DNA from 4 places in the Lysinibacillus sp. K60 genome. Region 3 is predicted to be linked to each of the others. Evidence: riboswitches for the same ligand, from Rfam matches in the RefSeq annotation. Region 3 holds a riboswitch; each other region holds the start of a gene.
The links. A riboswitch is a leader RNA that binds a small molecule or an ion and turns the genes downstream of it on or off. The one in region 3 is predicted to bind thiamine pyrophosphate.
Positions count from the first base shown of each region.

Region 1: another riboswitch for thiamine pyrophosphate. It lies ahead of HCH28_RS13935 (phosphomethylpyrimidine synthase ThiC); the one in region 3 lies ahead of thiT (energy-coupled thiamine transporter ThiT).
Region 2: another riboswitch for thiamine pyrophosphate. It lies ahead of HCH28_RS20515 (ABC transporter substrate-binding protein); the one in region 3 lies ahead of thiT (energy-coupled thiamine transporter ThiT).
Region 4: another riboswitch for thiamine pyrophosphate. It lies ahead of thiM (hydroxyethylthiazole kinase); the one in region 3 lies ahead of thiT (energy-coupled thiamine transporter ThiT).

Region 1 is NZ_JAASJR010000005.1:435,042-437,245, reverse strand. It holds gene HCH28_RS13940 (catalase) at 1-247, shown strand, start outside; partial or broken gene HCH28_RS13935 (phosphomethylpyrimidine synthase ThiC) at 469-942, opposite strand; TPP riboswitch at 1,083-1,197, opposite strand; gene HCH28_RS13930 (AEC family transporter) at 1,258-2,187, opposite strand.
Region 2 is NZ_JAASJR010000012.1:10,799-13,002, reverse strand. It holds gene parC (DNA topoisomerase IV subunit A) at 1-533, shown strand, start outside; TPP riboswitch at 642-752, shown strand; gene HCH28_RS20515 (ABC transporter substrate-binding protein) at 906-1,901, shown strand; gene HCH28_RS20510 (thiamine-binding protein) at 1,903-2,193, shown strand; gene HCH28_RS20505 (ABC transporter permease) at 2,193-2,204, shown strand, end outside.
Region 3 is NZ_JAASJR010000011.1:80,731-82,934, forward strand. It holds gene HCH28_RS20180 (AAA family ATPase) at 1-463, shown strand, start outside; gene HCH28_RS25180 (hypothetical protein) at 494-616, opposite strand; gene HCH28_RS20185 (magnetosome magnetite crystal formation protein family) at 672-995, opposite strand; TPP riboswitch at 1,121-1,228, shown strand; gene thiT (energy-coupled thiamine transporter ThiT) at 1,363-1,923, shown strand; gene map (type I methionyl aminopeptidase) at 2,086-2,204, shown strand, end outside.
Region 4 is NZ_JAASJR010000004.1:182,354-184,557, reverse strand. It holds gene thiD (bifunctional hydroxymethylpyrimidine kinase/phosphomethylpyrimidine kinase) at 1-115, opposite strand, end outside; gene thiM (hydroxyethylthiazole kinase) at 103-870, opposite strand; TPP riboswitch at 955-1,052, opposite strand; gene mbcS (acyl-CoA synthetase MbcS) at 1,243-2,204, shown strand, end outside.

The DNA of each region.
Region 1 (2,204 bases), on a different contig from region 3:
CGATAATAATTACTTTGAGCAACCAGGTAAGCTATTCCGTCTATTGACGGTGGAAGAGCAACAACGTCTATTTGAAAATACAGCGAATGATATGGCTTCTGTTGAAGAATTCATCAAACGCCGTCACATTCTTCACTGCTATCTAGCTGACCCAGCATATGGTGAAGGTGTCGCAAAAGCGATGGGTCTTTCATTAGAAGGTATGGACCTTACAAACCCATATGTAAAACAACCAACAAACGTTTAATATTCCACTTTATTATTGATATCCAAATCCAACTTTTACTCCATGTGAATCCACTATTCACATGGAGTTTTTTGATTAAAAAAGGCCTATGTCTATTTTTTGACATAAGCCTTTTCTTTCATTATTGGTAAATTCGACTGCCTGCTTTTTTAAACTCCTCTGCCTTTTCCTTCATACCTTGATGGATCGCTTCAGTCGTATTCAAATCCTTATCTTTCATTCATATTTTCACGAATCGCTACAAACTCCATTTCAGGCGTTATAATCCCCCTTCGTGCATAGTGAAGCTGTGTCACATTTTTACCTTTTTTAGCACGCAAAGGCTTTCTCGTCAACTCAGGGAAGACATTTTCTTGAATACGCGGGTCATCAACATGACGAAAGCCATTATCCTCCGGTTTAATGGAGCGTCCCTCATATGCTTCTACATCCCCTCGCTCTTGAATCCATGCATTTCGTAAGGCAGGTAAACCTTTCGTAATATCTACTTGGTAGGCTGGATCTGTATAGGGCCCACTCGTATCATATACTCGAATAGGAGCATTTTCTTCATTTCCAAAACTGCCTGTTGTCGGACTTAATGCAATTTCTCGCATAGGTACTAGAATATCTGGGCGTGATCCTTCCACATATACTTTTTTGCTTCCTTCAAAGCTAGACATAATGGTAATATTCTTTTCACTAATTGCTGACATGAGCTACTTCTCTCCCTTAAATTTATTTTGATATAAGGACCGATTCTAGCTCACCCCAACAATCCAAAAAATAAAGGCCGAATCCAAAATAATTATTTGGATCCGGCCACGAATGTAAAGGTCTATTGATTGCATACTCTGCAATAGCTTCTTAACTTTCCCACGCTGGTATGAGCCAGATCAGGTCCAAAGGGTCAAGAAACTTCGTAGCGTTTCCCTCTCAGCCTGACTCATCAGACTCCCCTAGTTAATACTATTTAGTTTGATGCTAGTGTAGCAGATAATACTAAGAGATGGAAGTTATTTTTTATCTTACTAGGTAAATAATACTTCCGCAAAATAGATCACAATGGTTACAGTTATACAGCTTACAATGGTAGAAAATAAAACAGCTTGCGCGGCTGTTGCTGATTCTACATCATATTCCAATGCTAGACTAGAACTATTACGGGATGTTGGAAAGGCACTAGCTATAAACAGTGATTGTGCGACGACTCCATCTAATCCCAATATATAAATAATGGCTAATGCAACAGATGGTCCAATAATTAATCGCGTAAAACAGCTGATAATGACGGTTTTATTAAACATTGATTTCATCTCTAGTTGTGATAATTGCGCACCTAAAGTAATTAAGGCCACAGCAATAAATCCATCTGCCACATGTTCTACTGGTATTTTGATAAACTGTGGAATACCGATACCAAAATAGTTCATAGCGGCACCTATAATCAGCGCATGAATAATAGGCATTTTAAAGAAATCCTTGATGATTGTCATACCCGACTTTGTAGAAGAAATTAAATTGTATAATCCATATGTATACGTAGTCATATTTTGAAAGATTACGAGCATGACCTGAATGGCTACTCCAATAGGTTGCGTGGCAAATATCATTTGAGCAACTGGAATACCGTAATTGCCAGAGTTAATAAGCACCACACTATTTTTAAAGACAGCTGCCTCTGTTCTAGCTAAACCTAGCCCTTTTGCCATAAAATGACTGAGTAACATTTGACTACCTATAAAGAGTATAATAAATAATCCGACCTCTCCCAGTACCGATAACTCCACATGTGTTTCATATAAATTTACAAAAACAGCTGCCGGCATAAAGCAATATGTAATAAGCTGAGACAATGCTTTTAAATTAAAGCGAAATTTCTTTTGTAGGATAGCGCCTATTACAAGTAACACTAAAATAGGAACAACAATTTGAAAGAAAATCATTCCGAGATACATCATATCAATGTCCCCCTTCC
Region 2 (2,204 bases), on a different contig from region 3:
CGATGAACGTCAAGGCTGGTGATGCGATGATCTATGCATCGTTTGTAACAGATGACGTGGAGCTGATGCTCACAACGGATACAGCCTATGCAATTCGTTTCCCAATGGAGGAACTACCTGTGACAGGTGTGAAAACAGGCGGTGTGAAAGGGATCACACTAAAAGATGGAGAAGCCTTAGTTGGCGTCAATGTATTACAGCCTGATGTTACCCAATATGTAGTGATTGTGACACAGCGTGGGGCCGTGAAGAAAATGAATGTCGCTGAAGTTGAAGTAGCAGGTCGTGCAAAACGTGGACTAAAAGTATTAACAGAGTTAAAAGCAAACCCTCACCGAATTGTGGCAGTTGTTCAAGCAACAGACGGGGAGCAGGTTGTGATTGAAACTGAAAAAGGTGTTCAAGAGGTGATTGACGTGCAAGCATTGTCTCGTGCGGATCGCCATTCCAACGGTTCATTTAAAGTAGATATTGCAACAGATGGGGCAATCTCTCATGTTGTCACAGCCAAAAAAGAACAGAAACCAAGCTAAAAGAATGCCCAGTCTCTTAGGAGTGCTGGGCTTTAAGCTCATTTCAAAAATAGCACCTTGTCATTTAAGTGAAACTATGGGTATAATAATCATCGAAAAGTTCATAGCGAAAGAATGTAGGGGGGCTAGTAATTGCTAGCTGAGATTGTGTCCGATAGACGCTGACCCTTTGAACCTGATTTGGCTCGTACCAGCGTAGGGAACATCTATTCAAAAAAGCAAAGTTTTGAAGATTGATTGCGATACGTCTGGGAGGAATCCTAGGCGTTTTTTTATGTTTCAAGCAACAGCTTGCCAACATTGTATACGCTTTCTTCTGGTGACAACATTCATTCATGAACACTTTCATATTACAAACTGGGAGGCTTTCGCATGAAAAAATGGTTATTTATTCTAATGGTAGCACTATTAACATTAGCAGGCTGTAGTGACAAGGAGGATAAGCAGGCTGCTGACAAGCTGAAAAAGGTGTCTGTGGTACTGGATTGGACGCCGAATACAAATCATACAGGACTATATGTTGCAAAAAAACTCGGTTATTTTGAGGAACAGGGCTTAGATGTTGATATTATTATGCCTGGTGAGGCGGGTGCAGATCAGCTTGTTGCTTCTGGAAAGGCGGATTTTGGCGTGAGCTATCAGGAAGGCATAACACAGGCACGAGTACAGAATGTGCCGCTGGTCTCAATCGCAGCAATTATACAGCATAATACATCTGGCTTTGCTTCTATTGCTTCAAAGGGCATTACATCGCCGAAGGATTTTGAAGGTAAAACCTATGGTGGTTGGGGTGCGCCATTAGAGCAAGCCGTCTTACAATCACTAATGCAAAAAGAAAAGGCAGATATTAATAAGCTAGATATTGTCAATGCAGGGGATTTAGATTTCTTCACAATGATGGAAAAAGACATTGATTTTGCTTGGATTTATTATGCATGGACTGGTATTGAGGCTGAGCTGCGTGGGGAAAAGATTAATATGCTATATCTTACAGATTATAGTGATCAATTAGATTATTATACGCCCGTTTTAGCTACAAATGAAAAAATGATACAGGACAACCCCGATGTAGTCAAAGCCTTTGTGGCAGCGGCAGCGAAGGGCTATGAATACGCAAGTGAAAACCCAAGTGAAGCGGCGGATATTTTAATCGAAGCGGCCCCTGATTTAGATAAAGCGTTAGTGCATAAAAGTCAGGAATGGCTGGCTGATAAATACCAGGATGATGCCAAGCAATGGGGAGAGCAAAAGCTTTCTGTGTGGGAAAATTATGCGAAATGGATGTCTAGCAATCAAGTACTAGAGGGCGAATTTGATGCGAAAAAAGCCTTTACTAATGAGTTCTTACCTAAAAAGGAGGGCAAATAAGATGGCAAATTCATTAATCAGTGTACAAATCATTCCGAAGACAGAGAAATATGAAGATGTGATACCGTATGTAGATGCAGCAATTGCGGTGATCGATGCTTCTGGGGTGAAATATGAGGTTCATCCATTGGAAACAACGATGGAGGGTGAGCTTTCAACATTGCTCCAAATCATTGAAAAAATGAATGAGAAGATGATCGAGCTTGGTGCCATCAATGTCATTACACAAGTGAAAATTTTATATCAGCCAACGGGGATTACGATGGATACATTAACGGAGAAATATCAGTAATGAAACATGCA
Region 3 (2,204 bases):
CTACTTAGATCAAATTACAGAAGCTGCCAATATACGTCTGTATCATTTATCAAACGGTCAATTCGAGCTTAGACGTTCAGATAGATTAGAAAAGCATGCGAAGCAAAGTGGCCTTGGTCTTGATGTTTATGATGCTTATACGGATCAATTACGAGATGTCAAAACTTTATCAGGTGGCGAAAAATTTAATGCTTCATTGAGCCTTGCATTGGGGATGGCAGATGTGATTCAAAGCTTCCAAGGTAATATTCATATTGAAACGATGTTTATTGATGAGGGCTTTGGCTCACTCGATGAGGAATCACTAAATAAAGCAATTGATACATTAATTGATTTACAGGATTCTGGTCGTATGATTGGCGTTATTTCTCATGTGCCTGAATTGAAATCTGCGATGCCAGCAGTTTTACACGTGGAAAAAACATTGAATGGCCATAGTCAAACCCATTTTGAAGTGAAATAAAACGAAGGCGTATAGGAATACGCCTTCGTTTTATTTTTTTCGAGTGGTGGTATTAGGTGTTGTGCCCTTTTTTGCAGCCATTACTTTTTTTACGATAGGAATAACAATAGGTGCTAACTTGACGGCAGTTTTTACAACGTTTGATACTTTCATCCCAAAACAGCTCCTTTTACAATTACTACTACCTGTTTCACTTAAAAATAAAACATTAACGGATAACACGAACAGCCTGAATTATATTCCAAATCACAATACCTAGTGAGACGAGAGCATAGATGGCGAATGAAGCAAACCAAATAATCATCACCGTCTTGTTATTGGAGGTTGGATCTAAACTAAATGTAGAAAAAACAAAGACAATAAAGAATAGAATGCCAAAAACAAAAGGTATTAAATGAGAGACAAGTGCACGAATCGAATGGCTTTTTACATCACTGTCTTTTGTCACAAAATATACAATTAATGGAACGATAAAAGGGGCGAAGAAAATACTAAGATAACTAAAGGCAGCTAAAATTTTTTGATTCTCCATAGTTGTACCTCCTTTTTAAATATTTACGCATGAAAAACAGCAAAGTTTCAAAAAAATGATGTATGGAAGGTTGTAATCCTTCAATCCTTTGCGTACAATGAGATTGTTCAAATAAATTCAGATGTAACGACCACAAGGGGAGCTGATGATGTCAGCTGAGACTGGGCACGTAATGCCTTGACTCTTCGAACCTGTAAGTTAACGCTTGCGTAGGGATGTGGATAGAAACCGACACTTGTACGATGTGAGGCTCTGTCCTGACATCGTTTTTTCGTCCTTAAAGGAAAAAAGGTGTCAGAAAGAGACATATCAGCGCTTTTCTATTCCTGCTCTTGTATCCTACATCGGAACAAAGGAGAGAATATGTATGGACAAAAAAAGACTATTAATGCTAGTGGAGATTGCGATTTTTGCAGCGATTGGTCTCGTACTGGATCAGGTTTCCTTTAAAGTATGGGCACAAGGCGGCTCAGTTAGTCTTGTTATGGTACCAATTATGTTAATAGCATTTCGCTGGGGCTTAGTAGCTGGGCTAACAACTGGATTACTCGTAGGTGTAATGCAAACCATGTTTGGTGCTACGATTGTGTACTGGCTACAAGGATTCTTGGATTATGGAGTTGCTTTTACAGTTGTAGGATTAGCGGCGGTTGTTCGTGGACCAGTGTTAGACGCTGCTAAACATATGAACAAAACAAAAATGGCACTTTATATAATCATAGGTACCGTTTTCGCAGGCTTCTTACGATACACAGCACATACAATTGCTGGTGCTGTATTTTTTGCCGAATATGCCGGTGACCAAAATGCATGGATCTATTCCATCATCTACAATGGTACATATATGCTACCAGCAACCATTTTAACGGCAATCGTTGGTGTTCTTTTATTCACAGCCGCTCCACAATTAATGCAAAGAAAAGCTTAATGCAAGTCCCTTCACATGAGTGGAGGGGCTTTTTTATCGTGAATAGCTCTTTTAGCACTTTGCAAAGTAGGAAAGCATACAATATTTAAAGCGTTTATCGTTATACGCATAAAAAGTTATGTTATATTAAAGAATAGATATTAGATGAAAGGGACGTTATACATGATTGTAAAAACGCAAGAAGAGATTGAAGCTTTTAAAAAAATAGGACGCATTTGTGCTGAAATTCGCGAAGCGATGAAAGCTGCAACAAAGCCAGGAGTTACAACACTTGAGCTTGA
Region 4 (2,204 bases), on a different contig from region 3:
AAGCAGTAATCACAGAAGTACCAAACACTTCTAATTCCTGAAATGTTTTTAAATCAGCCTGTATACCCGCGCCACCACCACTATCTGAGCCAGCGATTGTTGTTACAATATGCATGAAGCTACACCATCCTTTGATAAGCGATGTATAGCATTGAGTAAGGCTATTTGAAAATCACCAATGTCTGCAGTAAATGCTGATGCCAGTACACCTGCTTTTTTATAGTAAGTAAGTGTTTCTATTAATTGTTGGTAAGGGTTATGGCTTACACTATAGGCTGCGCCACAAATTGCACTAAGTAAACAACCTGTACCCGTTACTTCCGTCATTTGTGGATGACCACCAGCGATCCATTGACTATGCTTGCCATCAGTTATAAAATCGCGTTCTCCTGTGACAATAACAATGCATTGATAGCGTTGAGCCAATGATACGGCTTCTGCTTCCATAGCGATAGTGCCATGACCACTATTGACACCTTTTTGTTGCCAATTTACACCAGCTATTGCTGCTAGCTCGCCGAGATTACAGCGAATAACGGCAAATTGTATGTTTTCAAGTAAATATTTTACGGTTTCCTTACGGTAAGTTGTGGCTCCAACTCCGACAGGATCTAAAACAACAGGAATATCAAGTATATTGGCTTTTTCACCTGCTAATAACATGGCACTTTTTGTGCGATTATTAAGTGTTCCAATATTAATTAATAATGCTTGAGCAATGGCTACCATCTCCTCTACCTCTTGGCAGTCATCGGTCATTACTGGTGAAGCACCTATCGCTAATAAACCATTTGCTTGAAAATTTGCCACTACATAATTGGTAATACAATGGATAAGTGGTTGTTGTTGACGAATTGTTTGAAAAATCATTGTAGTCCTCCTTAAGGGATGGACGTAAGCATGCAAAAAAGGCTCTTTTTGTGTAAAAATGCACGAAAAGAGCCTTTCATCTGAAAAAAGATGTTTATTGCTCCCTACGTCAGTATTAACTAACAGGTTCAAAGGGTCAGGTTTTACCTTCTCAACTCTTGCGAGTCCCCCTGCAATCTTGCTTTTAGTTGACCAAAATGTACCATACTTTTCATTTGTATTCAATAGCAAGTTTTCCTATAGATAAAATGTGACCGATGCCATATAGGAGAGTATGATAGTTGTCATGACTTTACCGAAATTAAACACAAACCATTGAAAATGCTGAAAAAAGAGTTTTATAATGTGTCATAACAAAAGGGGGCAATTGCCATGAAAAGACAAGATTTAGTTGCACCAGAATGGTATAACATAGTAGAGGAAATTGAAAAATATGCTCAGGATGCAACCAAAAATGCTTTAATCATTTATGAAGAAAACCAAGACATCCAATGTATTACATATGCACATTTATTGGAAAAAGCGAATCAAGCAGCACATGTATTCACCAAGCAAGGTTTAAAGAAAGGTGATGTCATTTTAGTGATGGTACCCCGTTCAGTGGAAGCATATATTGTGTATATTGCTGCATTAAAAGCAGGTTTAACTATTATTCCAAGTTCTGAAATGTTAAGAACAAAGGATATTGAGTATCGAATTCGTCATGCAAATGCTAAAGCGGTTATTGCATTTGAACCCTATATTGAACAGTTCGATAAAGTGGGGAATTTACAAGACATCCAACAATTTGTCATAGGGAATGCACATAAACCTTGGCAGAACATACTTGAAAAAATGTATAATCAATCTACAACCTACATAAATCCTATCCCAACAAAAAGCACAGACAATGCATTTTTAGCCTATACAAGTGGAACAACAGGAAATCCAAAAGCAGCAGTGCATACTCATAGTTGGGGCTATGCTCATTTACGAACAACAGCACCACATTGGTTGGGTGTACAAGAAAATGATATTGTTTGGGCGACTGCAGCACCAGGCTGGCAAAAATGGATATGGAGTCCGTTTCTGGCTACTTTAGGCAGTGGTGCTACTGCATTTGTCTACAAAGGTAAATTTGAAGCATCTTCTTATTTAGCATTGCTTCAGAGATTCAAAATCAATGTACTATGCTGTACACCAACTGAATATCGTTTTATGGCAGCGCTTGATAATTTACATGAGTATGATTTAAGTGCAATTCGCCAAGCTGTATCAGCTGGTGAGCCATTAAATAGTGAGGTCATTAGAGTATTCTTGGAAACATTTAAATTACAAGTGCGAGATGGCTATGG